One region of the Geodermatophilus sp. URMC 61 genome, then DNA from elsewhere that is predicted to be linked to it. Evidence: riboswitches for the same ligand, from Rfam matches in the RefSeq annotation. Region 1 holds a riboswitch; each other region holds the start of a gene.
The links. Region 1 has a riboswitch for cyclic di-AMP ahead of ACU610_RS10925 (transglycosylase family protein). Riboswitches for the same ligand answer to the same signal wherever they lie in the genome.
Positions count from the first base shown of each region.

Region 1 (5,759 bases):
CAGGTCGGCAACTTCCCGGCCCTGTGGACCGAGTGGAACGGCAAGTACCGCGACACCGTCCGGGACTTCTGGCGCGGCGAGCCCTCCACGATCGGCGAGTTCGCCAGCCGGCTCACCGGCTCGGCCGACCTCTACCAGCACTCCGGCCGGCGCCCGGTGGCGAGCATCAACTTCGTCACCGCGCACGACGGGTTCACCCTCAACGACCTGGTCTCCTACAACGAGAAGCACAACGAGGCCAACGGCGAGGGCAACAACGACGGCGAGAGCCACAACCGCAGCTGGAACTGCGGCGTCGAGGGCCCGACCGTCGACAAGAAGGTCCTCCACCTGCGCGCCCGGCAGCGGCGCAACTTCCTGGCCACGCTGATGCTCAGCCAGGGCGTCCCGATGCTGCTGCACGGTGACGAGCTGGGCCGCACCCAGCAGGGCAACAACAACGGCTACTGCCAGGACTCCCCGCTGACCTGGATCCACTGGGACGAGGTCGACGAGGGGTTGCAGGAGTTCACCAAGGCGGTGACCCGGTTGCGCCGCGAGCACCCGACGTTCCGCCGCCGCCGGTTCTTCCACGGCCGCCCGGTGCGCCGGGGCGAGGGCGACCCGGTGCAGGACGTCGCCTGGCTCACTCCGTCCGGCGACCTGATGACCGAGGACGACTGGGACGCCGGCTACGCCAGGACGATCGGCATGTACCTCAACGGGCACGGCATCCGGGAGACCGACGAGCGCGGGGAGTACGTGGTCGACGACCACTTCTACCTGGCCTTCAACGCCCACCACGAGCCGATCGAGTTCACCCTGCCGTCGGAGGAGTACGCCGTGGCCGCGTGGACCGTGGTGCTCGACACCGCGGAGATGGGTGAGGTCGAGCCGCGGGAGCTCAAGGCCGGCGAGACGGTGACGGTGCAGGACCGCTCGATGGTCGTGCTCAGCGCCCCCCGCCGCTCGTGAGCGAGCCGATGGACGGCGCGGCCCGCCGCCGCGCCGTCCCCACCGGGACCTACCGGCTGCAGGTCACCGCCGACTTCACGCTGGACGACGCCGCGTCGCTGGCCGGGTACCTCGCCGACCTGGGCGTGAGCCACGCCTACGCCTCACCGCTGCTGCGGTCGGCGTCGGGCAGCACGCACGGCTACGACACCGTCGACCACGCGCACATCGACGAGTCGCGCGGCGGTCGGCCCGGCTTCGACCGGCTGGTCGCCGCGCTGCACGAGCACGGCCTCGGGCTGGTGCTGGACCTGGTGCCCAACCACATGGGCATCGCCGACCCGGCCGAGGCGCCCTGGTGGTGGGACGTGCTGAAGCACGGGCGGGACAGCGCGCACGCGGCCGCCTTCGACGTCGACTGGGACTTCGGCGGCGGCCGGGTGCGCATCCCGGTGCTCGGGTCGGCGGACGACGTCGAGAAGCTCGAGGTCGTCGAGGGGGCGGGTGGGGAGGACGCTGCCCCGGAGCTGCACTACTACGACAACCGCTTCCCCGTCGCGCCGGGCACCGAGCACGGGACGCCGCAGGAGGTGCACGACCGGCAGCACTACGAGCTGGTCGACTGGCGGCGCGCCGACCGCGACCTCAACTACCGCCGGTTCTTCGCGATCAACACCCTCGCCGGGCTGCGCACGGAGGACCCGGCGGTCTTCGAGACGACGCACCGGCTCGTCCTGCGGCTGGTCGAGGAGGGCGCGGTCGACGGGCTGCGCATCGACCACCCCGACGGCCTGGCCGACCCCAAGGGCTACCTCGACCGGCTGGCCGAGGCCTCCGGCGGCCGGTGGACCGTGGTGGAGAAGATCCTCGAGCCCGGGGAGGACCTGCCGGAGTCGTGGCGGACCGCCGGGACGACGGGCTACGACGCCCTCGCCGAGGTCGACGACGTGCTGGTCGACCCGGCCGGCGAGGCGGTGCTCAGCGCGCTGGACACCGAGCTCACCGGCGCCCCGGTCGACTACGCGCAGCTGGTGCACGACTGCAAGCGCGAGGTGACCGACGGGATCCTCGGCTCGGAGGTGGCCCGGCTGGTGCGGGTGATCGGCGAGCTGCCCGGCATCGACCGGGAGCAGCAGACCGAGGCGCTGGCCGAGCTGCTGGCCAGCTTCCCGGTCTACCGCACCTACCTCCCCGACGGCCGCGAGCACCTCGACGCCACCGTGGCCGCGGTGCGGGAGCGCCGTCCCGACCTCTCCGCCGCGCTGGACGCGCTGCACCCGGTGCTCTCCCAGGCCGGGACCGAGGCGGCGACCCGCTTCGAGCAGACCAGCGGTCCGGTCATGGCCAAGGGGGTCGAGGACAGCGCCTACTACCGGTGGGCGCGGTTCGTGATGCTCAACGAGGTCGGCGGGGACCCGGCGCGGTTCGGCAGCACGGTGCAGGAGTTCCACGAGGCGCAGCAGCGCCGACTGGAGCGCAAGCCCCAGTCGATGACCACGCTGTCGACCCACGACACCAAGCGCAGCGAGGACACCCGAGCCCGGCTGGCCGTGCTCGCCGAGCTCGGGGCCGAGTGGGCCGACCTGGTCCGCGGGCTGCTGACCCGGCACCCGCTGCCCGACCGCCCGCTGGCGCACCTGGTGTGGCAGAACCTGGTCGGCGCCTGGCCGCTGTCGCGCGAGCGGGCGCACGGCTACGCGGAGAAGGCGGCCCGCGAGGCGGGGACGTCGACGACGTGGACCGACGTCGACGAGGAGTTCGAGACCGCTCTGCACGAGATGGTCGACGCGGCCTTCGACGACGAGCGGACCAGCTCCGAGATCGAGCGGTTCGTCGCCCGCATCGCGCCGTTCGGCCGGTCCAACTCGCTGGCGCAGAAGCTGCTGCAGCTGACGATGCCCGGCGTCCCGGACGTCTACCAGGGCACCGAGCTGTGGGACCTCTCGCTGGTCGACCCGGACAACCGCCGTCCGGTCGACCACGACCTGCGGCGGAGGCTGCTGGCCCGGCTGGACGCCGGCGAGGTCCCCACGGTCGACGAGACCGGCGCGGCCAAGCTGCTCGTCGTCTCCCGCGTGCTGCGCGCCCGCCGGGAGCACCCGGAGTGGTTCACCGGGTACGAGCCGGTGACGGCGACCGGGGTCGCCTCCGACCACGTGGTCGCCTTCGACCGGGGCGGTGTGGTGCCCGTGGCGACCCGGCTGCCCGTGGGCCTGTCGATCACCGGGTGGGGCGACACCGCGCTGCAGCTGCCGACCGGGGCCTGGCGGGACCTGCTCACCGGCGGGCGGTTCGTCTCCGACGCCGACGGGCTGCCGGTGGCCGGGCTGCTCGACCGGCTCCCGGTCGCGCTCCTGGTCCGCGACTGAAGCGGTAGCAGGACCCCTGCCCCCACCATCTCGCAGGCTCGCCCCAGGTCCCGTCCCGAGGCTCGCCGCGAGCTCGTGAGCGGTGAGGAGGACGGGGTCCTCGTGCCTGCAGGGGTCCAGGGCCGGGGCGCGGGGCCGAGGTGAGACGGACCTCACGTCCCCGCGTGGGCACGTGCCCACGCGGGGACGTGACCAGGTGATCCGCCCGGTCCCGGCGCCGACGGCCGGCCGTGTCACCCGAGTTGCCCGTGGGGCACGGGGTGTGCCGCCGTGACCTGACCGTTACCTTGTCCGGGCACCCCCATCCGGAACCGGGTGCCGGAGCCGATCCGCCGAACCCCGTCCGTCGGCCGCCGTACCTCCTGCACAGCCAGGACGGGGGTGGGGGACCCATCTCGGTGCCCGGCCGGTCCGGCCGGGCACCTCGGGGTGAAGCCGTGTGCGCACGGCCGGGGCACCGATCGCTCCGAACCCGACAGCTCACCTCGCAGGCGGCGGATCGGGAGTCCCCCATGCGTTCGTCCTCTCCTGCCCGCACGTCCGCACGCGCCCTGCGCCGTGGTGCCGTGGTGCTCGGCGGTGCCGCCGCCGTCTCCCTCGGCGTCCTGGCCGCCCCGGCCTCGGCGGCCGCCCCCAACAACTGGGACGCCGTCGCCCAGTGCGAGTCCGGCGGCAACTGGGCCATCAACACCGGCAACGGCTACTACGGCGGCCTGCAGTTCAGCGCGAGCACCTGGGCCGCGTTCGGTGGCCACCAGTACGCGTCCAACGCCCACCTGGCCACCAAGGCGCAGCAGATCGCCGTCGCCGAGCGCACGCTCGACGCCCAGGGCCCGGGCGCCTGGCCGACCTGCGGCAAGGGTCTCAACCCCTCCGCTCCCGAGGCCGGCGCGGCTCCCATCGCCGCTGCCCCGGTGGCCGCGCCGGCCCCGGCAGCGGCCGGCGGGGGTACCTACACCGTCCAGGCCGGTGACACGCTGGGCACGATCGCCCAGCAGCAGGGCGTCGCCGGTGGCTGGCAGGCGCTGTACGCCGCCAACGACGACCAGCTCAGCGACCCGAACCGGATCTCGGCCGGTCAGGTGCTGCAGCTGCCGTGAGGCGGACCGGCGGCCGGGGAGGCACTCCCCCGGCCGCCGGGAGCCCGGGCCCCTCGGCTCCGTCCCGGGTCCCGCCGGCCCCCTGCCGGCACGAGGACCCCGTCCTCCTCACCGCTCACGAGCTCGCGGCGAGCCTCCGGACGGGGCCTGACCCGAGCCTGCGAGCGGTGGGGGTCGGGGGTCCTTCCACGAGGGGTGGGGAGGACGGGGTCCTCGAGGAGTGGCGCGCGGCACGCGGGAAAGACGTGGTTGGCGGCCGTCCGCGCGGGCATGACCCCTCGGACCACCCACGACTCCCCTGGAGGCCCCTGCATGTCCGCTGCCGTCGAGTTCGCCGTCTGGGCGCCGGTCCCGGAACGGGTCCGGCTGCAGGTCGACGGGTCGGTGCACGACATGCGCCGGGAGGACGGCGGCTGGTGGCGGGCCGAGGTCGAGGCCGGCCCGGAGGCCGACTACGGCTTCCTGCTGGGCGACGACGACACCCCCCGCCCGGATCCGCGCTCGCGCCGCCAGCCCGAGGGTGTGCACGGGCCGTCCCGCCGCTACGACCCGTCCTCGTACGCGTGGGGCGACCGCGCCTGGACCGGCCGCCCGCTGGCCGGTGGCGTGGTCTACGAGATGCACGTCGGCACGTTCACCCCCGAGGGCACGCTGGACGCCGCCACCGGCAAGCTCGACCACCTGGTCGACCTCGGCGTCGACTTCGTCGAGCTGCTGCCGGTCAACGGCTTCGACGGCACGCACAACTGGGGCTACGACGGCGTCCTCTGGTACACGGTGCAGGAGAGCTACGGCGGTCCCGCGGCCTACCAGCGCTTCGTCGACGCCTGCCACCAGCGCGGCCTCGGCGTCATCCAGGACGTCGTCTACAACCACCTCGGCCCGTCCGGGAACTACCTGCCGCTGTTCATGCCGATCTTCAGCGAGGGCGGCGCCAACACCTGGGGGAGCTCGGTCAACCTCTCCGGCCCGGACTCCGACGAGGTGCGCCGCTACATCCTGGACAACGCGCTGATGTGGCTGCGGGACATGCACGTCGACGGGCTGCGGCTGGACGCCGTCCACGCGCTGGTCGACGAGCGGGCCACCCACGTGCTCGAGGAGATGGCGCAGGAGGTCGACCGGCTCTCGGTGGCGCTCGGCCGGCCGCTGACGCTCATCGCCGAGAGCGACCTCAACGACCCGCGGATGGTGACCCCGCGGGTGGCCAACGGCACGGGCATCTCCGCGCAGTGGAGCGACGACTTCCACCACGCGCTGCACTCGGTGCTGACCGGTGAGGGCCAGGGCTACTACGGGGACTTCGCCGCCGCCGGGCTCGCCGGGCTGGCCAAGACGCTGACCGGCGCGTACTTCC
Region 1 covers NZ_JBRFHZ010000002.1:2,380,885-2,386,643, forward strand. Annotated here, with positions in the region: gene glgX (glycogen debranching protein GlgX) at 1-954, shown strand, start outside; gene treY (malto-oligosyltrehalose synthase) at 951-3,302, shown strand; cyclic di-AMP (ydaO/yuaA leader) riboswitch at 3,644-3,811, shown strand; gene ACU610_RS10925 (transglycosylase family protein) at 3,815-4,402, shown strand; gene treZ (malto-oligosyltrehalose trehalohydrolase) at 4,715-5,759, shown strand, end outside.

Region 2 (5,759 bases), 300 kb from region 1:
GTTGTGGTCGTCGTCGGAGAGGTAGGCCATCCGGTGTGTCCGGTGGGGGAACGGCTCGCCCAGCCGGCACAGCGAGATGACGGCGAAGTCCTGCTCGCTGTAGCGGGCGCCGTCGAGGTTGCCCGCCCAGATGCCCGGCAGCACCTCCTGCGGACCGATCCGCGGGATCACCCCGGCGTCGTAGCTCTGCTGCGCGCCGCCGTCGAGCGCTGCCGCCAGCTGCTGCAGGTCGGCCAGCCGCCACACCGCCTCGCCGTGGCCGGGGATGCGCCCGTGGACGACGGACGACCAGCGCATCGGGATGCCGCCCATCCCGTACACCGCCCCGGCCAGCCCGCCGGCGACCGCGGCGACGGTGTCGGTGTCCCCGCCCAGGTCGACCACCAGGCGGAGCACCTCGGCGAACGACGTCCCGCGTCGCAGTGCCCACACCGCCTGGCCGAGCGTCGGCCACACCGCGCCGTTGGGCATGCCGGGCTGCGGCGTCCAGTCGGGCGCGAGCACCGCCGCGTACCGCTCGCGGTGCTCGTCGGCCACCGCCTCGAGCGCCGCAGGGACGGCGGCCAGCGGGTCGCCGCCGTCGAGCGCGACCCGCACCAGCTCGTGGAAGACCGCGCAGCCCTCGCCGGCGGCGGGGTCGCCGTGGGTCAGCGCCGAGATGCGCCGGGCGGCGTCCGTGGTGGCCTCGCGCCCCTCGCGGGCGAACCGGATGGCGGCGGGCGTGGTGCGCATCAGGGAGCCGTTGCCGGCGGCCCGCCCGGTGCGCCGGAAGTGCTCGTCCGCGGCGGTGTCCCACGGCAGGCCGGAGCCGAGGACGGCGCGGGTCTGGGTGCCGATGTCCGGCGGGTCCGCCTCCGCCCAGCGCAGGAAGCGGTCGAACAGGTCGGCCTCGTCGAGCCGGCCGCGCTCTCCCAGCGACGTCGCGACGAGCAGCGCCAGCTGGGTGTCGTCGGTGAACTCGCCGGGCTCCCAGCCGAGCGTCCCGCCGCCGCACATCTCGGTGTGCGCACCGCGGGCCGGGGTGGGGAACCGGGCGGAGAACCGCCCGGGCGGGCCGAACTCGAAGGGTGCGCCGAGCGCGTCGCCGACGGCCGACCCGACCAGCGCGCCGGCGACGCGGGAGGAGCGGTGCACGCGCGGGGTCACCCGAGCACCCTGCCGCGCCGGCCCGCCCATCAGGCGCTGACCTCCTCGTGCGTGTTCACCCCGGGGATGCGCCGCACCGACCCCCACCCGAAGCGGGCCCACACGACCAGCAAGCCGGCGCCGACGAGCGAGCCGAGCGTGTCGCGGAAGAGGTCGCCGTTGGTGTCGTCGTTGTCCTCGGAGAGCTCGGTCCCGAACCACGCGTCCGACCGCCACTCGAAGAGCTCCCACAGCGCCCCGACGGCGATGCCCAGGGCCGCGGTCACCACGGCGATGCCCACGTAGTGCCGGAGGTGCGTCTCGTCGCGGGGGTCCGGGACGACGTCCAACCGGGCCAGGCCGATGTAGACCACCGGGGCCGTGAGCATCGGCAGCGTGAAGTGCACCAGGTCGTCGAAGCGGACGAACTGGTCGTACAGGCCCAGCGTCTCGCCGAACCCCTGCAGCGCCATGCCCAGGGTCAGCGACAGGTCGTAGAGCCGGGGCAGGTTCACCGCCCGTGCGACGAGGGTGATGCTGCCCAGTGCGGCCAGCAGCGCAGCCGACCCCCACTGCCCGTCCGCCGCGTACACCACGGCCCCGGCGAGGATGACCAGCCGGAGGACGTCGATGCCGTCCCTGATCCACGGGGTCCAGTCCCCCAGCAGCAGCGTGCGCCTGTCCACGTCACCGACCTAACCGGACCGAGCGGGGGAGTCGCACAGCGACCGCCGGGGACGGTGCCCGGCTCGCCGCTGACGACGCTGCGTCACCGGGCTCCGTCGTCACCCACGCGACCGGGGGACGACGGTGTCTCCGGCGCGCGCACCGGAACGTCCCGGTGCTGCACTGTCCCCGGCCGGTGCAGCACCGCCGGGGGGCACCGCGGGACAGGAGGACGCCGTGACCGATCGCGAGCTCGGGCCGACCGCCGCGCGCAGCAGTCGGACGACCCTCTGCACGAGCCACGCTCCCGGCCACGCCGTCCAGCCCACCCGCGTGCTGCTCTGCGACAGCAGTCCTGACGATGTCTGGACGCCGGTCGTCGTCATGGGCGCCGTGGGCGACGAGCTCACCGTCGCCTGCGGCGCGGAGCTCCGCCGCTACCGCAACCACGAGACCGGCCGGCTGCTGGACCTGGCCGACACCACCGGGCCCGACGCGCTGCTCAACGAGCGGTACGGCCTGCTCTTCCTGCGCACCTGGCCGCAGGACGCCGCATCGGTGTTCTCGCTGCAGCCGGCCGACCAGCCGCCGCACCCCTGCGGCTGACCGCCGTCGAGATCGCCGATCTCGCCCGTCCACAGCGTCGTGGCCGTGCGCGGTCGGCGATCTCGACGTGGGAACGGGTCAGGCGACCCGGCGGGCGCCCGCGTAGCTCGGCATGGAGTCGAGGTTCATGACCTGGACCGGCTTGCTGGAGTTGAGCGCGTGCACGATCTGGCCGTTGCCGACGTACATCGCCACGTGCGAGACCGGGCTGTAGAAGAACACCAGGTCGCCGGGCTGCAGGTTCGCCTTGGACACCGGGGTGCCGACCGTCGACTGCGCCTTGGACGTGCGCGGGAGGGAGACGCCGGCCGCCTTGTAGGAGAAGGTGGTCAGCCCCGAGCAGTCGAAGGAGTTCGGGCCGGTGGCGCCGTACACGTACCGGTCACCCACCTGGGCGAGCGCGGTGTTGACGGCGGTCTGGGCGGCGCCGCTGGCCGCGGCGGCCGGGGCCGCGGCGACAGCCGGGGCCGCCGCGAGGGCCTGACCGGTCGCGCCACCGACAGCGGCCGAGGCGGGGAGGGGGGCGAGGGTGATCCCGGCGCCGGCGATGGCGGCGACGGCGACACCCCGGAACGAGCGACGAGCGAAGGACGTGCGGGCAGTCGTCATCGACGACGGTTCTCCTGTTCTCCACGACCGCCTACCGGGTTAGCTGACGGGTTCGGACGGGGGAGTCGCCCGGCGCGACGAGGTCGCGCTTCACCCCAGTGCTGCGGTGGGTCCCCGGCCTGCGCACGGGTCATCGACCAGTGCACGGTTCGGCGGCGCCCGGCGGGTGTCGCAAGGTCAGCGACGTGGGCCCTCCGGACGGCGACCGAGGCTAGGTGGGTCCTTCGGCCCTGTACAAAGCACGGACCGGGGTGCCACAGGGTGTTCGGCGCGGACCGCGACACGCCGAGCTGACCACCACGGACGCCGCTGACGGGCCGTCGGCCCGCGCGGCAAACGTGCTGGTCAGAACGTTATGAAAAAGTTTCACTTTCAACGGAGCGCCTGTGCACAGCGTGCAGACCCATGCGCGGACAGCTCTGGCGTCGTCGTGGTTGGGGTGGGTCCTCGCCGGGCACGACCAGAGCCAACCGACCCAAGGAGGAACACCATGGCCGGCATGCTGAGGAAGGTCCTGGCCTCGGGGATCGCGGCGAAGGTCATCCAGGAGGCCCGCAAGCCGCAGAACCAGGCCAAGATCAAGGAGTTCATCGCCAAGATGGGCGAGCAGAACAAGAAGCAGGGCGGCGGCCGGGGCTACGGCCGCGGTCCGGTGCGCTGAGCGCCCGCCGCTGACCCGACGGCGACCCCCCGCTCGCTCCGGGTGGGGGGTCGCCGCCATGCTCGGGGACCGTGCTGCGCATCGCCGTCCTCGACGACTTCCAGTCCGTGTCCGGCAAGTTCGCCGACTGGTCGCGCCTCCCCGAGCAGGCCGAGGTCGTCGCCTTCGCCGACCACCTCGACGACGAGGACGCCGTCGCCGAGCGGCTGGCCGGGTTCGACGTCGTCGTCGCCATGCGCGAGCGCACCCCGTTCCCGCGCGGCCTCCTCGAGCGGCTCCCGCGGCTGCGGCTGCTGGTCACCACCGGCTCCCGCAACGCCGCCATCGACGTCGCCGCGGCGGCCGAGCGCGGCGTGACCGTCTGCGGCACCGGCGCCCACCCCACCGGCCCGGTCGAGCTGACCTGGGCGCTGATCCTCGCCGTGGCCCGGCACGTCCCCGAGGAGGACGCCGGGGTGCGGGCCGGCGGCTGGCAGCGGACCGTCGGCACCGACCTCGCCGGCGCCCGGCTCGGCGTCGTCGGCCTCGGCCGGCTCGGCACCCGCGTCGCCCGCATCGGCCAGGCCTTCGGCATGGAGGTCGTCGCCTGGAGCCAGAACCTCTCCGACGAGCGCGCCGCCGAGGCCGGCGTGCGACGCGTCGACCGGGACGAGCTGTTCGCCACCGCCGACGTCGTCACCGTCCACCTGGTGCTCTCCGAGCGCACCCGCGGTCTGGTCGGCCGCGACGAGCTCGCCCGGGTGAAGCGCACCGCGATCCTGGTCAACACCTCGCGCGGACCGGTCGTCGACGAGGCCGCGCTGCTCGAGGCGCTGTCCCAGGGCCGCCTCGCCGGCGCCGGCCTCGACGTCTACGACCGCGAGCCGCTGCCCGCCGCCTCGCCGCTGCGCAGCGCGCCGCGCACCGTGCTCACCCCGCACCTGGGCTACGTTACCCGCGACACCTACCGCGTCTTCTACGGCGACGCCGTGGACGACGTCGCCGCCTTCCTCCGCGGCGAGCCGGTCCGCGTCATCGCACCTGCGTGACCAGTGCCGGGCCCGGGTACGGACCCGGGCCCGACACGAGGAGGTCAGCGATGACCGAGGGCAACATGACCGGCCGTCCCCACGGTGGGGTCAACGAGCCGCAGGACGACGTCCTCCCCGGCGAGCGGCCGGAGAAGGACCTGGTCGGGCCGCCGTCCCAGCAGGAGGGGCCGCGGGCGGCGCGGGACGGCGAGATGTCGACCAGCCCCGGGGAGACCGGCAGCGGGGTCCCCGACACCGACAACCCGCTCGGCGGCCGGACCAGCAGCTGAGCCGGCGGGGCTACGGCCGCCCGGCGCGGGGGACGTCGACCTCGGTCGCGACCAGCACCGCCTCGCGCACCGGCGCCCGGTTGTGCTCGTAGAAGTCCGGCGCGCAGCACATCAGCAGCGTGCGGCCGTCGTCCCCGCCGAGCATGCAGGCGAAGACGCCGAGCCCCTCGGGCGCGGCGACCTCGTCGACGACCGCGCCGCCCTCGGCGACCCGCACCACCCGGCCGCCGACCGCGTCGGCCGCCCAGACGTGTCCCTCGGCGTCCAGCGCGCAGCCGTCGGGCGCCACCGCCAGCTGGCCCAGCACCTCCTCGGTGGTGCGGCCGGTGACCTCCGGCCCGAGCGGCGCCCACACGCGCCGGTCGGTCAGCGCGCCGTCGGCGCCGAGGTCGAAGGCGGTGTACCGGTTGCCGAGGGTCTCCCCGACGACGAGCGTGCCGCCGTCCGGGGTGATCACCATGCCGTTGGGGAACTGCAGCCCGTCCGCGGCGACCGACACCGTGCCGTCGGGGTCGACGCGCTTCAGTGACGCCGTCCGCGCGTCCCCGCCACCCATCAGGTCGAAGCCGAAGTCGCCGACGAACACCTGCCCGCCCTCGGTGACCACGAGGTCGTTGAGGTGCCCGCCGCAGTGCTCGGTCAGGTCGGCGTGGGTGGACAGGGTCCCGTCGGCGTACCGCAGCACGCGGTGGTCCTTCATCGACACGACCACCAGCGACCCGTCGGGCAGCCAGCCCAACCCCGAGGGCTGGCCCTCCACCTCGACGACGACGGTCTCCGCGCCGTCCGGCG
Region 2 covers NZ_JBRFHZ010000002.1:2,676,878-2,682,636, reverse strand. Annotated here, with positions in the region: gene ACU610_RS12405 (ADP-ribosylglycohydrolase family protein) at 1-1,146, opposite strand, end outside; gene ACU610_RS12400 (hypothetical protein) at 1,176-1,811, opposite strand; gene ACU610_RS12395 (hypothetical protein) at 2,029-2,397, shown strand; gene ACU610_RS12390 (C40 family peptidase) at 2,476-3,006, opposite strand; cyclic di-AMP (ydaO/yuaA leader) riboswitch at 3,019-3,152, opposite strand; gene ACU610_RS12385 (hypothetical protein) at 3,497-3,667, shown strand; gene ACU610_RS12380 (D-2-hydroxyacid dehydrogenase family protein) at 3,739-4,695, shown strand; gene ACU610_RS12375 (hypothetical protein) at 4,746-4,967, shown strand; gene ACU610_RS12370 (SMP-30/gluconolactonase/LRE family protein) at 4,978-5,759, opposite strand, start outside.
Region 2: it holds a riboswitch for cyclic di-AMP, as region 1 does, so the genes downstream of both, ACU610_RS12390 (C40 family peptidase) here and ACU610_RS10925 (transglycosylase family protein) in region 1, are expected to answer to the same signal.

Region 3 (5,759 bases), 160 kb from region 1:
TGGTCCTCCGGAAGTCGGCCCGACCATCCCCGCACCAACCGGCGCACGGGCGCGCCCGTCGCCGCGCTCCCCTTTCCGCACCGCACCCGAGGAGTTCCCGTGCCCGAGGTCATCTTCGAGATCAACCGCGACCTGAGCGTGCCGATGGCACAGCAGGCGGTACCCGGACACAACCGCTGGCACCCGGACATCCCGCCGGCCAACACGGTCCGCTTGGGCGCCACCTACCGGATCGAGTGCAAGGACTGGACGGACGACCAGGTCCGCAACAGCGACGACGCCGAAGACATCCGCACCATGAACCTCGACCCCTGTCACGTCCTCAGCGGCCCCTTCGCGATCGAGGGGCTGGAGCCGGGAGACATGCTGGTGGTCGACATCGTCGACATCGGGCCGTTCGACGTCCAGCCATGGGGCTACACCGGTATCTTCGCCAAGGAGAACGGGGGCGGCTTCCTCACCGACTACTCCCCGGGAGCGTCCAAGGCGATCTGGGACCTCGACGGCATCTGGACCACCAGCCGGCACGTCCCGGGTGTGCGCTTCATCGGCAACTCCCACCCCGGGTTGTTCGGCTGCGCTCCCTCCGCCGAGCTGCTCGCCGAGTGGAACCGCCGCGAGCAGGCCCTCATCGACCTGAATCCCGACCGGGTGACCGGGGACATCCCCGCACACGGCGGCGAGACACCCGGCGCGCCTCAGGTGCCGGCGCTGGCCCTCCCGCCGCAGCCGAAGGACGCGCTCCTCGGCCGGCTGAGCGGCTCGGACCTCGAACGGGCCGCCGCCGAGGCCTGCCGCACGATCCCGCCCCGGGAGCACGGGGGGAACGTGGACATCAAGGACCTGGGCGTCGGGAGTCGGGTCTACATGCCGGTCTTCGTACCCGGTGGGCTGTTCTCCATCGGAGACCTCCACTTTGCGCAGGGCGACGGGGAGATCACCTTCTGCGGCGCCATCGAGATGCCCGGCTTCATCGACCTGCACTTCGACGTCATCAAGGGCGGGATGGAGCGGTACAAGACAGACATGCCGTTCTTCAAGCCCGGCCGGGTCGGCCCGAACTACTCGGAGTACCTGACCTTCGAGGGCATCAGCGTGGAGGACGGCCGGAACTACTACATGAACGCCACGGTCGCCTACCGCCGAGCCTGCCTCAACGCCATCAACTACCTGATGCCGGCGATGGACTGGACCTTCGAGCAGGCGTACCTGTTCCTCGGGGCGGCGCCCATCGACGGCCGGATCGGCGGCGTGGTGGACATCCCCAACAGCGCGGTCTCGCTCAGCATCCCGTTGTCGATCTTCGACCGGAGTCTCCTGCCGGAGGGTGCCGGCGGAGGTCGCGAGCTGGTCGCGGACTGACCGATCCCGGTCCGGGGCGGCGGCCCCGCCCCGGACCCTCAGCACCGGCAGGAGACGCCCCCGTGCCCCTCTACGAGTTCCGCTGTCCGCAGTGCGGCCCGTTCGACCTGCGACGGGACATGCAGGACGTCGCTGACGCCGCCGTCTGTCCCTCCTGCGACCAACCGGCCCGGCGGGTCTACGCCGTCTCAGGCGGCAGGCCATGGAGAGGGCCGCTGCGCGACGCCGGGAAGGCCGACCGCGCGCGCGTCGAGCGGGCGCGCAGCGGTGAACCGGTGGTCACCGGCCCTCCGGCCGGGCGCCGGTTCCCCCGACGGAGCGGGCACCACCACTGAGAACGACCGAGGGACCGCCCGTGCGGACGGCCCCTCGGTCGTAGCGTCGGACGGGCGCGGCGCGCCCCGGCAGGCCGTCGGCCCCGTCCCGGGTCCCGCCCTGAGCCTGCGAGGGGTGGGGAGGACGGGGTCCTCTCTCAGTACCAGCCGGTGGACTGCGAGTGCGCCCAGGCGCCGCACGGGCTGCCGTAGCGGCTGTCGATGTAGATGAGGCCGGCGTCGATCTGGCGGTAGCCGTCCGACGTCTTGGCGATGCCGGTGCTGGCCCAGGTCGAGTTCAGGAACTGCGGGATGCCGTAGGCGGTGCTGCTGGGGTTCTGCGCGTCGGGGTTCCAGCCGCTCTCCTTGCCCCACAGGTTCTCCAGGCAGCTGAACTGCTGGGCGCTGCCGACCTTGCTCATCGCGTAGTCCTTGAAGGAGCCCCGCGGCGCGGCGGACGACGCGGCGGGGGCCGCAGCCGATGCGGCGGCCTTCTCGGCGGCCTCGCGCTCCGCGGCCTCACGGGCGGCGGCCTCGGCCGCGGCCTTCTCGGCGGCCTCGCGGGCGGCCTGCTCGGCGGCGGCCTTCTCGGCGGCCTGGCGGTCCAGCTCGGCCTGCTCCGCGGCGGCCTGCGCCTGCGCGGCCTGTACCTCGGCGGCCTGGCGCTCGCTGCGGGAGGCGGCGAGGTCCTGCAGCGGGGCCAGCTCGGTGGCGGCCGGGGCGGCGAGCGGCTGCTGGGCCGACTCCTCGGTGATGCCGAGCTGCTCGGCCACGCTCATCGAGGCCGGGACCGTCTCGGTCTCGGCCTCGGCGGCCGGCTGGGCCCCGATGACGGTGCTGACGACGACCGCGCCGGCGGCGGCGGTGGCCAGCAGGATCGCCGGACGGCGGCCGCGGGCGGGCAGCCGCAGGCGACGGCGGGTGGTCCGGTCGGTGGGGGCGTCGGTGGCCGGGACGGCCGGGAACTGCTTGGTGTCCATCAGGTGGGGGGCTCCGTGGCGAGAGGGCGCGCGGGCTCGGTCCTCCGTGCAGAGGACAGCCCGGGGCGGCGCGGTCTACGGGGGCGTCGGCGGATCGCGGAGTGCCGGCGGGCGCGGTCGAGTGCCGGGTCAGCAGGCCGGGGAGGAGGCGCGAGGTGCGCGCGGCCGGGTGAGCCGGCGAGCCGCGAGGGCCCGTGGGCGGGGCATGCGACGAGCTCCGTTCTTCCGTGAGCCGCCTACCGAGTTAGCTGACGGGTTCGGGCGGGAAGCAGCCCTACCGGCCCGCGTCTCGTGCTCGCGGGCGGGATTCACCCCAGTACTGCGGTGGGTCCCCGGCTCGCGTCCGCTGGCGGCGGACACGACTCGGCGGCGTCCGACCAGGCTCCCCGAACGGGGACGAGACGACCGACCGGACGTGAGCCACCGTAGGGGCCGTTACCGTCCCGTGACAATCGCGTCGATCACATCGGGAACGTGAGTCACGTCGCAGTCCGGTGCCCGCCTCCCTCCGAGGGAGGCGGGCGAGGGGAATACCGACCGACCGGATGCGTTGCACCGGCCGGTAGTTGCACTCTCAACCAATGGAGACCGACATGCAGTTCGGCGTCTTCTCGGTCAGCGACATCACGACCGATCCCACCACCGGCCGCACGCCCACCGAGGCCGAGCGGATCCAGGCGATCGTCACCATCGCGAAGAAGGCCGAAGAGGTCGGGCTCGACGTCTTCGCCCTGGGCGAGCACCACAACCCGCCGTTCTTCTCCTCCTCGCCGACCACCACGCTGGCCTACATCGCCGCGCAGACGTCGCGGCTGCAGCTGTCCACGGCGACCACGCTGATCACGACCAACGACCCGGTGAAGATCGCCGAGGACTACGCGATGCTGCAGCACCTGGCCGGCGGCCGGGTCGACCTGATGATGGGCCGCGGCAACACCGGCCCGGTCTACCCGTGGTTCGGGCAGGACATCCGCAACGGCCTGCCGCTCGCGGTGGAGAACTACGCGCTGCTGCGCCGGCTGTGGGACACCGACGTCGTCGACTGGTCCGGGCAGTTCCGCACGCCGCTGCAGGGCTTCACCTCGACCCCGCGGCCGCTGGACGGGGTGGCGCCGTTCGTGTGGCACGGCTCGATCCGCTCCCCGCAGATCGCCGAGCAGGCCGCCTACTACGGCGACGGCTTCTTCTCCAACCACATCTTCTGGCCGGCCGAGCACACCGCCCGGATGGTGGAGTTCTACCGCCGCCGCTTCGAGCACCACGGCCACGGCGCCGCCGACCAGGCGATCGTCGGCCTGGGCGGGCAGGTGTTCATGCGGAAGAACAGCCAGGACGCGATCGCCGAGTTCCGGCCGTACTTCGACAACGCGCCGGTCTACGGCCACGGCCCGTCGCTGGAGGACTTCTCCCGCGAGACGCCGCTGACCGTCGGCTCCCCGCAGCAGGTCATCGAGCGGACCCTGGGCTTCCGTGAGTACGTCGGGGACTACCAGCGGCAGCTGTTCCTCATCGACCACGCCGGCCTGCCGCTGAAGACCGTGCTCGAGCAGCTGGACGTGCTCGGCGAGGAGGTCGTGCCGGTGCTGCGCCGCGAGTTCGCCGCGCTCAAGCCCGCGCACGTGCCCGACGCCCCCACCCACGCCTCGCTGGTCGCCGCGCGCCAGACCACCCCGGAGGAGGTCTCGGCATGACCACCCGCACCCTGGCCGTCGTCAGCGCCGGACTGTCGACCCCGTCGTCGACCCGGTTGCTGGCCGACCGGCTCACCGCCGCGACCGTCGCTGCCCTGCGCGAGCGGGGCGACGACGCGACCGTGGAGGTCGTCGAGCTGCGCACGCACGCCCGCGACCTCGCGGACGACCTGGTCACCGGGTTCGCCAACGAGTCGCTGCGCGCGGCGATCGACACGGTCGTCGGGGCCGACGGGCTCATCGCGGTGACGCCGGTCTTCTCGGCCTCCTACAGCGGGCTGTTCAAGACGTTCTTCGACGTCCTGGACAAGGACTCCCTCACCGGGACGCCGGTGCTGCTCGGCGCCACCGCGGGCACCGCCCGGCACTCGCTGGTCATCGAGCACGCGATGCGCCCGCTGTTCGCCTACCTGCGCGCCGTCCCCGCACCCACCGGCGTCTTCGCCGCGTCGGAGGACTGGGCCGGTGCCGGCGGGGTGGACGCCGAGCTGGCCCGCCGGATCGACCGTGCGGCCGGCGAGCTGGCCGACCTGGTCGCCGGTCGCCCTGCCCAGCGGCGCCCGGCCGACCCGTTCGCCGACGTCCCGTCCTTCGAGGAGCTGCTCCGCGGCACCGGCGCCTGACGCCCGGCCCCGTCCGGGGCCCCGGCCCGGCTCCCGCTCAGCGGACGGCGTCCTCCGAGGGGACGGCCGACCCGCCCTGCGGGGCCTCGGCCGTCATGATCCGGGCGATCTCGGCGCGGTCGGCGGCCGAGGGCAGTCCCCACCCGGGCTCGTAGCCGTAGACCTCCCCCAGCGGCGTGGACGCCGTGCGACCGGTGAGCACCTCGACGGACGAGGCGTCGATGAGCCCGGGGTGCTCGACGCCGCAGGCCTCGGCGACCTTGAGCAGGTCGCGGCGCAGCGTCCCGATGTAGTTGGCCGCCCGGACCGACTTCAGCCGCGGGTCCAGGCCGTGCGCCAGCCAGGGGTTCTGCGTCGCGACACCGGTCGGACAGGTGTCGGTGTGGCACTTCTGCGCCTGGATGCAGCCGATCGCGAGCATCGCCTCACGGCCGACGTTGACCATGTCGCAGCCGAGCGCGAACGCCACGATCGCGTTGTCGGGCAGGCCGAGCTTGCCCGCGCCGACGAAGGTCACCTGCTCGTGCAGCCCCGCGCGGGCGAAGACCGAGTGGACCCGCGCGAAGCCGAGCTGGAACGGCAGGGACACCGAGTCGGTGAAGATCAGCGGCGCCGCGCCGGTGCCGCCCTCGCCGCCGTCCACCGTCACGAAGTCCACGCCGCGGCCGGTGGTCGCCATCAGGTCGGTGAGCTCGTGCCAGAAGGCCATGTCGCCGACGGCGGACTTGATGCCGACGGGGAGCCCGGTCTCGGCGGCGAGCAGCTCCACCCAGTCGAGCATGCTGTCGG
Region 3 covers NZ_JBRFHZ010000002.1:2,218,992-2,224,750, forward strand. Annotated here, with positions in the region: gene fmdA (formamidase) at 100-1,362, shown strand; gene ACU610_RS10235 (FmdB family zinc ribbon protein) at 1,425-1,697, shown strand; gene ACU610_RS10240 (aggregation-promoting factor C-terminal-like domain-containing protein) at 1,835-2,656, opposite strand; cyclic di-AMP (ydaO/yuaA leader) riboswitch at 2,875-3,035, opposite strand; gene ACU610_RS10245 (LLM class flavin-dependent oxidoreductase) at 3,238-4,347, shown strand; gene ACU610_RS10250 (FMN reductase) at 4,344-4,970, shown strand; gene ACU610_RS10255 (FMN-binding glutamate synthase family protein) at 5,008-5,759, opposite strand, start outside.
Region 3: it holds a riboswitch for cyclic di-AMP, as region 1 does, so the genes downstream of both, ACU610_RS10240 (aggregation-promoting factor C-terminal-like domain-containing protein) here and ACU610_RS10925 (transglycosylase family protein) in region 1, are expected to answer to the same signal.

Region 4 (5,759 bases), 1.6 Mb from region 1:
GCGGCGACCATCGTCGAGGTGATCCCGGTGAGCACGCTGATGTAGGGCGGGATCTCGCAACCGGGGTCGACGAGGGTCTGGAACTCGCCGAGCACCTCCCCGCCGCGCACCTTGACCGCCCCGATCTCGGTGATCGCGCTGTCCTTCGGCGAGCCACCGGTGGTCTCCAGGTCGACCACGACGAAGGTGACCTCCGCCAGCGGGGTGCCGAGCTCGTCGATCGTGGCCTGCTCGTAGCGGGGCAGGCCGGCGGCGGCGCGGGCCGCCGTCCCGGCGAGGCGAGCGGGGGAGAGCGACACCGGCCGGGCGGGGGAGGAGCGCACGGGGCGGACGGTAGGTCGGGGTGGTGACAGTCCCGGGGACGCGCGCCGGGCAACGGGGAGGGTGGGGGAGGACGTCGCCCGTCCGGGGGGGGAGCGGTGCGCCGTCCCCTGGCGCGCCCGCGCGGCCCCCTACACCATCTCGTCGAGGACCGCTGCGGTCCCGATTCGCAGAGGTGGTCCGTGTACTCGCTCTCCCGGTGGCGCCCCGGCCGCCGCGCGGTGGCGTCCCTGTCCGCAGGCGTCGTCGCGCTCGCCGCCGTGCTGTCGTCGGCGACCCCCGCGGTGGCCGACCCGACGGGCCGGGCCGGCGCGACCGCCAGCCTCCTGGACAGCCCCGAGCTCGACGATCTGCAGCGACGCGCCGACGAGGTGCAGGCCGACCTGCAGGAGCGGCAGTCCCGGGTCGTCGCGGCTCGGGAGGCCCTCACCGCCGCCGAGGCGGCCGCGGCGCAGGCGGAGGCCGACATCGTCGCGGCGGACGCCGAGCTCGCTCGGGCCCGGGCCGAGGTGGCCCGGCACGCCTCGGCGGTGTACCGGGACGCGGGTGAGGTCACGCCGCTGTCCGTGCTGCTGTCCGGTGGTGGTCCCGGGGACGTCGTCGCCGCGGGGGGCCTGCTCGACGCCGCCGAGCGGCACGCGGCCGCGGTGGTCGCCGCCGCGGAGCGTCGACGGCAGGAGGCCGCGGCGCGGCGGGCGGAGGCGGAGAGGACACGGGAGGCCGCCCGTGCCCGAGCGGCGCAGCTCGCCACCGAGACCGCTGAGCTGGAGGCGGCCGCGGCCGCGGCGAGCCGGGACCTGGAGGTCGCCGTCGCCGCCGTCGACCGGCAGCTGGGCCGGCAGCGGGAGGAGCAGCGGGCGTCCGGCCGGCAGGCGGCGGCCGACTGGCGCAGGCACCTCGACCAGCTGGCCGCGGCCGGCATCGTCCCGCCGCCGGCCGCGGCGCTGCGCGACCCGGCGGCAGGCCTGCCCGACGGGCTGGCGCCGGTGCCGGCGTCCGACGGCGGCGCGCAGGCGGGGGCGGCCGCGTTGCCCGGCGCGTCGGATCCGCTGGTCGTCCCGTCCGCCGAGGCGGTCGGCGCGGTCAGCGCCGCGGTGGACGCTCTGGAGCTGCCCTACGTCCCGGGGGCGGCGGGGCCGGACGCGTGGGCCTGCGGATCGCTGGTGCACGCCGTCTACGCCTCGGTGGGGATCGACCTCCCCGATGACCAGGCGGGGCTCTTCTCGGTGACCACGCCGGTCGACCCGGCCGACGTCCTCCCGGGGGACCTGGTGTTCCTCGGCGCCGGCCGCTCCGGTCTGGGCAACGTGGGCATCGCGCTCGACCGGCGGACCGTGCTGGCGGCCGACGCCCGCGCCGGTGCCGTGGTGGTCGGCCGCCCGGCGGCCGACCGGGTGCTGGGTGTCGCGCGGCCGAGCCTCGGGCCGCGCACGGCCGTCCGGGCGCCCGGACCGTCCGGCGGGGCGCTGCCGGTGGGGTGCGGCGCCGTGCGGTACCCGCCCGAGACGTCCGGGGGGTCGGCGTGGGGCGGCTTCCCGAACGGGTTGATCCCGCCCAGCGCGATGTGTCCGCTGGAGGTCGCCGGCCACCTGCTGCGCTGCGACGCGGCGGCGGCCCACCGGGGGATGAGCAGTGCCTTCGCCGATGCCTTCGGGACGCCGTTGTGCACCACCGACTCCTACCGGACCTACGCCGCTCAGGTGCGGCTGTACGGGGAGAAGCCGGAGCTGGCCGCGGTGCCCGGCACCAGCAACCACGGCTGGGGCCTCGCGGTCGACCTGTGCGGGGGCGTCGAGCGGTTCGGGACGGCGCAGTACGCCTGGATGGTCGCCAACGCCGGTCGCTTCGGCTTCGTCCACCCGCGGTGGGCCGACCCCGGCAACGGCCGCGAGGAACCCTGGCACTGGGAGTACGTCGGCGCCTGAGCCGGAACTGTCGGTGCCCGCTCCTAGCGTCCTGCCCGGATCGACCGGGGCCGCGGACGGCCTCCTGCGACGAGGGTCGGCGAGCAGAGGAGTGGACCGTGCACATCGACTGCGACACCTGCACCGCCCGCGGCACCGGCTGCGGCGACTGCGTCGTCACCGTCCTGCTGGGGGCGCCGCCGGGCTGGCAGAGCACCGACCCGACGGTGGTGCCGATGACCGGCCGGCGGGACGGCCAGCTGTCCGCCGAGGACGTCGTCGTGCTGCCGCCGGGGGTGGTCGTGGAGTTCGACGAGGTGGAGCGGCGCGCCGTGCGGGTGCTGGCCGACGCCGGGCTGGTGCCGCCGCTGCGGCACGAGCACGCCACGCGTCCGGCCCCGGCACGACGGGCCGCGCCGCAGCGGCGGGCCGGCGGTCAGGGGTCGCAGCGGCGCACCGGGTGAGCGGGGCGCGCCCGTCTCCGTGCGAGCCGGGTCCGACGGACGGCGTGTCGCCGACCAGCAGGAACACCGATCCCACAGTCCCCGGCACCCCCGATCGTCACTTCTTCAACAACCCCCGTACGGTGAGCCGGTCCGGCCGGGTGGTCGTCACCTGCAGACGGGTGACCTCGGCCGGTCACCGCCGAATCGCCCGAGGCGCCACACCGGCGCCGAGGGGGAACCGGGGACCCACCGCAGCACTGGGGTGAGTTCTCCCGCGCGCCGGTCCGCCGGGGCGCAGAGATAGGGCGCCTTCTTCCCAGCCCGAACCCGTCAGCTAACTCGGTAGGCGGTCGCTGAGGAAGAAACGGAGAGCCGCCGACCGTGGCGACCCCCCGCCCTGCCCAGAGGCATGCCGTCGATCAGTTCCACCCCGACCTCCCGGTCGCGTTCCGCCGCCCGACCCTGTCCCGCGGCATCGCCCGCGGACTGGTCCTGGGAGCCACCGCCACCCTCGCCCTCACACTGCTGCCGGGCACCGCCGTCGCGGAGCCGGAGGACGCCACGAGCGCCGCACAGGCCGCGCAGCTGGTCGCCCGGGCCGCGCACGAACTCGAGGTCCTGACCGAGCAGGTCAACGAGGCCCGCGAGACGCTGGCGCAGCAGCAGGACGCCGTCCGGAGCGCCGGCCAGGCAGTCGCCGCCGCCCAGACGCAGCTCGACGCGCTCGACGGCCGGATCCGCCAGGTCGCCCGCACCGCCTTCACCGCCGGCGACGGCATGCCGGAGCTGGACCTGCTGATGACCAGCGGGTCGGCCGAGGAGTTCGTCTCGCAGCTGGCCACCCTCGACGCCATCGCCGGCCACACCGACGACGTGCTCGGTGCGGTCGCCGCGTCCGCCGCCGCGGCCGAACGGGCCCGCGCCGACGCCGACGCCGCGCAGGCCGCCGCCCAGCGCACGCTCGACGACGTCACCGCCCGCCAGGCGCAGCTCGAGGCGGACACCGCCGACTACCAGGCGCAGTACGACGCGCTGTCGGCACCGCAGCAGCAGGAGGTCGTGGCCGCGCACGCCGGCCGGTCGGTCCCCGCCGCGCCGGCCGCCGCGGCCGGCGGCGCCGCGCAGATCGCCGTCGACACCGCCCTGGCGCAGGTGGGGGACCCGTACGTGTGGGGCGCCGGCGGGCCGAATGCCTTCGACTGCTCGGGGCTGACCCAGTACGCCTACGCCGCGGCCGGCATCAGCCTGCCGCACTCGTCGCGGATGCAGGCGGCGATGGGTTCCGCGGTCTCCCGGTCCGAGCTGCAGCCGGGCGACCTGATCTTCTACCACAGCCCCGTCAGCCACGTGGCGATGTACATCGGCAACGGCCAGATGGTGCACGCCTCGACCTCGGGTCAGCCGGTGAAGGTCGTGAGCGTCGACTCGATGGGCGGCATCACCGGGATGCGCCGGGTCGCCTGAAGGACCCCGTCCTCCTCACCGCTCGCAGGCTCGTGGCGAGCCTCGGGACGGGGCCGGGGACGGGGCCGCGGCGAGCTTCTGGACGGGGCCGGCCCGGGGCGGGGCCAGGATCGAGCCGCTGCCCGTGTCCCGGTCGGGAGTCCCTCCGGGCACCCGTGACCGGCCCACCGCCGCCGAGTGCCGTCCCCGACCGCCGCGGACCCGACCATAGGATCGGCGCGTGAGCGGGGCGGGCGGGACGAGCGCCCGCCGGGTCGCGCTCCTGGTCGCCGGTGTCCTCGGCGCCGCGCTCGTCGTCGTCCTCGTGACGGTCCCGCCGTGGACGCTGCTGCCCGAGCCACCGGGTGGGCGTACTCCCGTCGACCCCTCGTCGGTCCTGCCGCCGGACCTCCTCGCCCGGGCCGAGGCCTTCGCCAGGGCGCTGCGCCCGGCCTCGCTGACCTCCCTGCTCCTCGGCCTGGTCGTCTCCGCCGTCCTGGGGCTGACCCCGCTGGGGGCACGGCTGGTGCGGGCCGTGGCGCGACCGCTCGGCGGCGGGCGGGTCGCCCAGGTGCTGCTCGGCACGGCGGCCGTGGTGGTCCTCGGCCGGCTGGCCACGCTGCCGGTGTCGGCGTACGCGGAGGTGGTCCGCCACCGGTACGGCATCTCGACCCGCAGTTGGGGGTTGTGGCTGCGCGACGTCGCGGTCTCGACCGCCATCAGCGCCGTCCTCACCGCCCTCGCGCTGGCCGCCTTCCTCTGGCTGGTCCGGCGCGCGCCGCGCACGTGGTGGGCGTGGGCCGCGGCGGTGGCGGCCGGCTTCGTCGTCGTCGGGTCGTTCCTCTACCCGGTGGTCATCGAGCCGGCGTTCAACCGCTTCGAGTCACTGCCCCCGAGTGCGCTGCGCAGCGAGCTGCTCGACCTGGCGGAGGAGAACGGCACCCCGGTGCAGGACGTGCTCGTCTCCGATGCCTCCCGGCGGACCACGGCGCTCAACGCCTACGTCTCCGGCTTCGGGTCGACCCGCCGCATCGTCCTCTACGACACGACCCTCGAGCAGCTGTCCGACGCCGAGGTCGAGTCGATCGTCGCGCACGAGCTCGGCCACGTCGTCCACGGCGACGTGCTCACCGGCACCCTGGTCGGGGCGCTGGGGGCGGCGGCCGCGGTGGCGCTGTCGGGCTGGCTGCTGTCGTGGACGCCGCTGCTGCGCCGCGCGGGCGCGCAGTCGCCCGCCGACCCGGCCGTCGTCCCCCTGGTCCTGCTGCTGCTGTCGGTGGGCGGGCTGCTGAGCACCCCGGTGCAGAACCTGGTGTCGCGGCAGGTCGAGGCGCGCGCCGACCTGCGCGCGCTCGACCTCACCGGGGACGCCGGGGCGTTCACCGCGATGCAGCGCGAGCTCGCCGCCACCAACCTCAACGACCCCGACCCGCCCGCGGCCTGGCAGTGGTTCTTCGGTTCGCACCCGACCGGCGCGCAGCGGATCGCCTTCGCCGAGGACTGGCAGCGGCTGGAGGACGCCGGGTGAGGACGCTGGTCGTCACCAACGACTTCCCTCCGCGCCAGGGGGGCATCCAGACCTTCGTCGCCGCACTGTTGGCCCGCCGCCCACCGGAGTCCCTGGTCGTGCTCGCCTCCCGCTCAC
Region 4 covers NZ_JBRFHZ010000002.1:804,237-809,995, forward strand. Annotated here, with positions in the region: gene ACU610_RS03805 (DEDD exonuclease domain-containing protein) at 1-323, opposite strand, end outside; gene ACU610_RS03810 (D-alanyl-D-alanine carboxypeptidase family protein) at 504-2,246, shown strand; gene ACU610_RS03815 (hypothetical protein) at 2,345-2,689, shown strand; cyclic di-AMP (ydaO/yuaA leader) riboswitch at 2,887-3,036, shown strand; gene ACU610_RS03820 (NlpC/P60 family protein) at 3,053-4,135, shown strand; gene ACU610_RS03825 (M48 family metallopeptidase) at 4,356-5,642, shown strand; gene ACU610_RS03830 (glycosyltransferase family 4 protein) at 5,639-5,759, shown strand, end outside.
Region 4: it holds a riboswitch for cyclic di-AMP, as region 1 does, so the genes downstream of both, ACU610_RS03820 (NlpC/P60 family protein) here and ACU610_RS10925 (transglycosylase family protein) in region 1, are expected to answer to the same signal.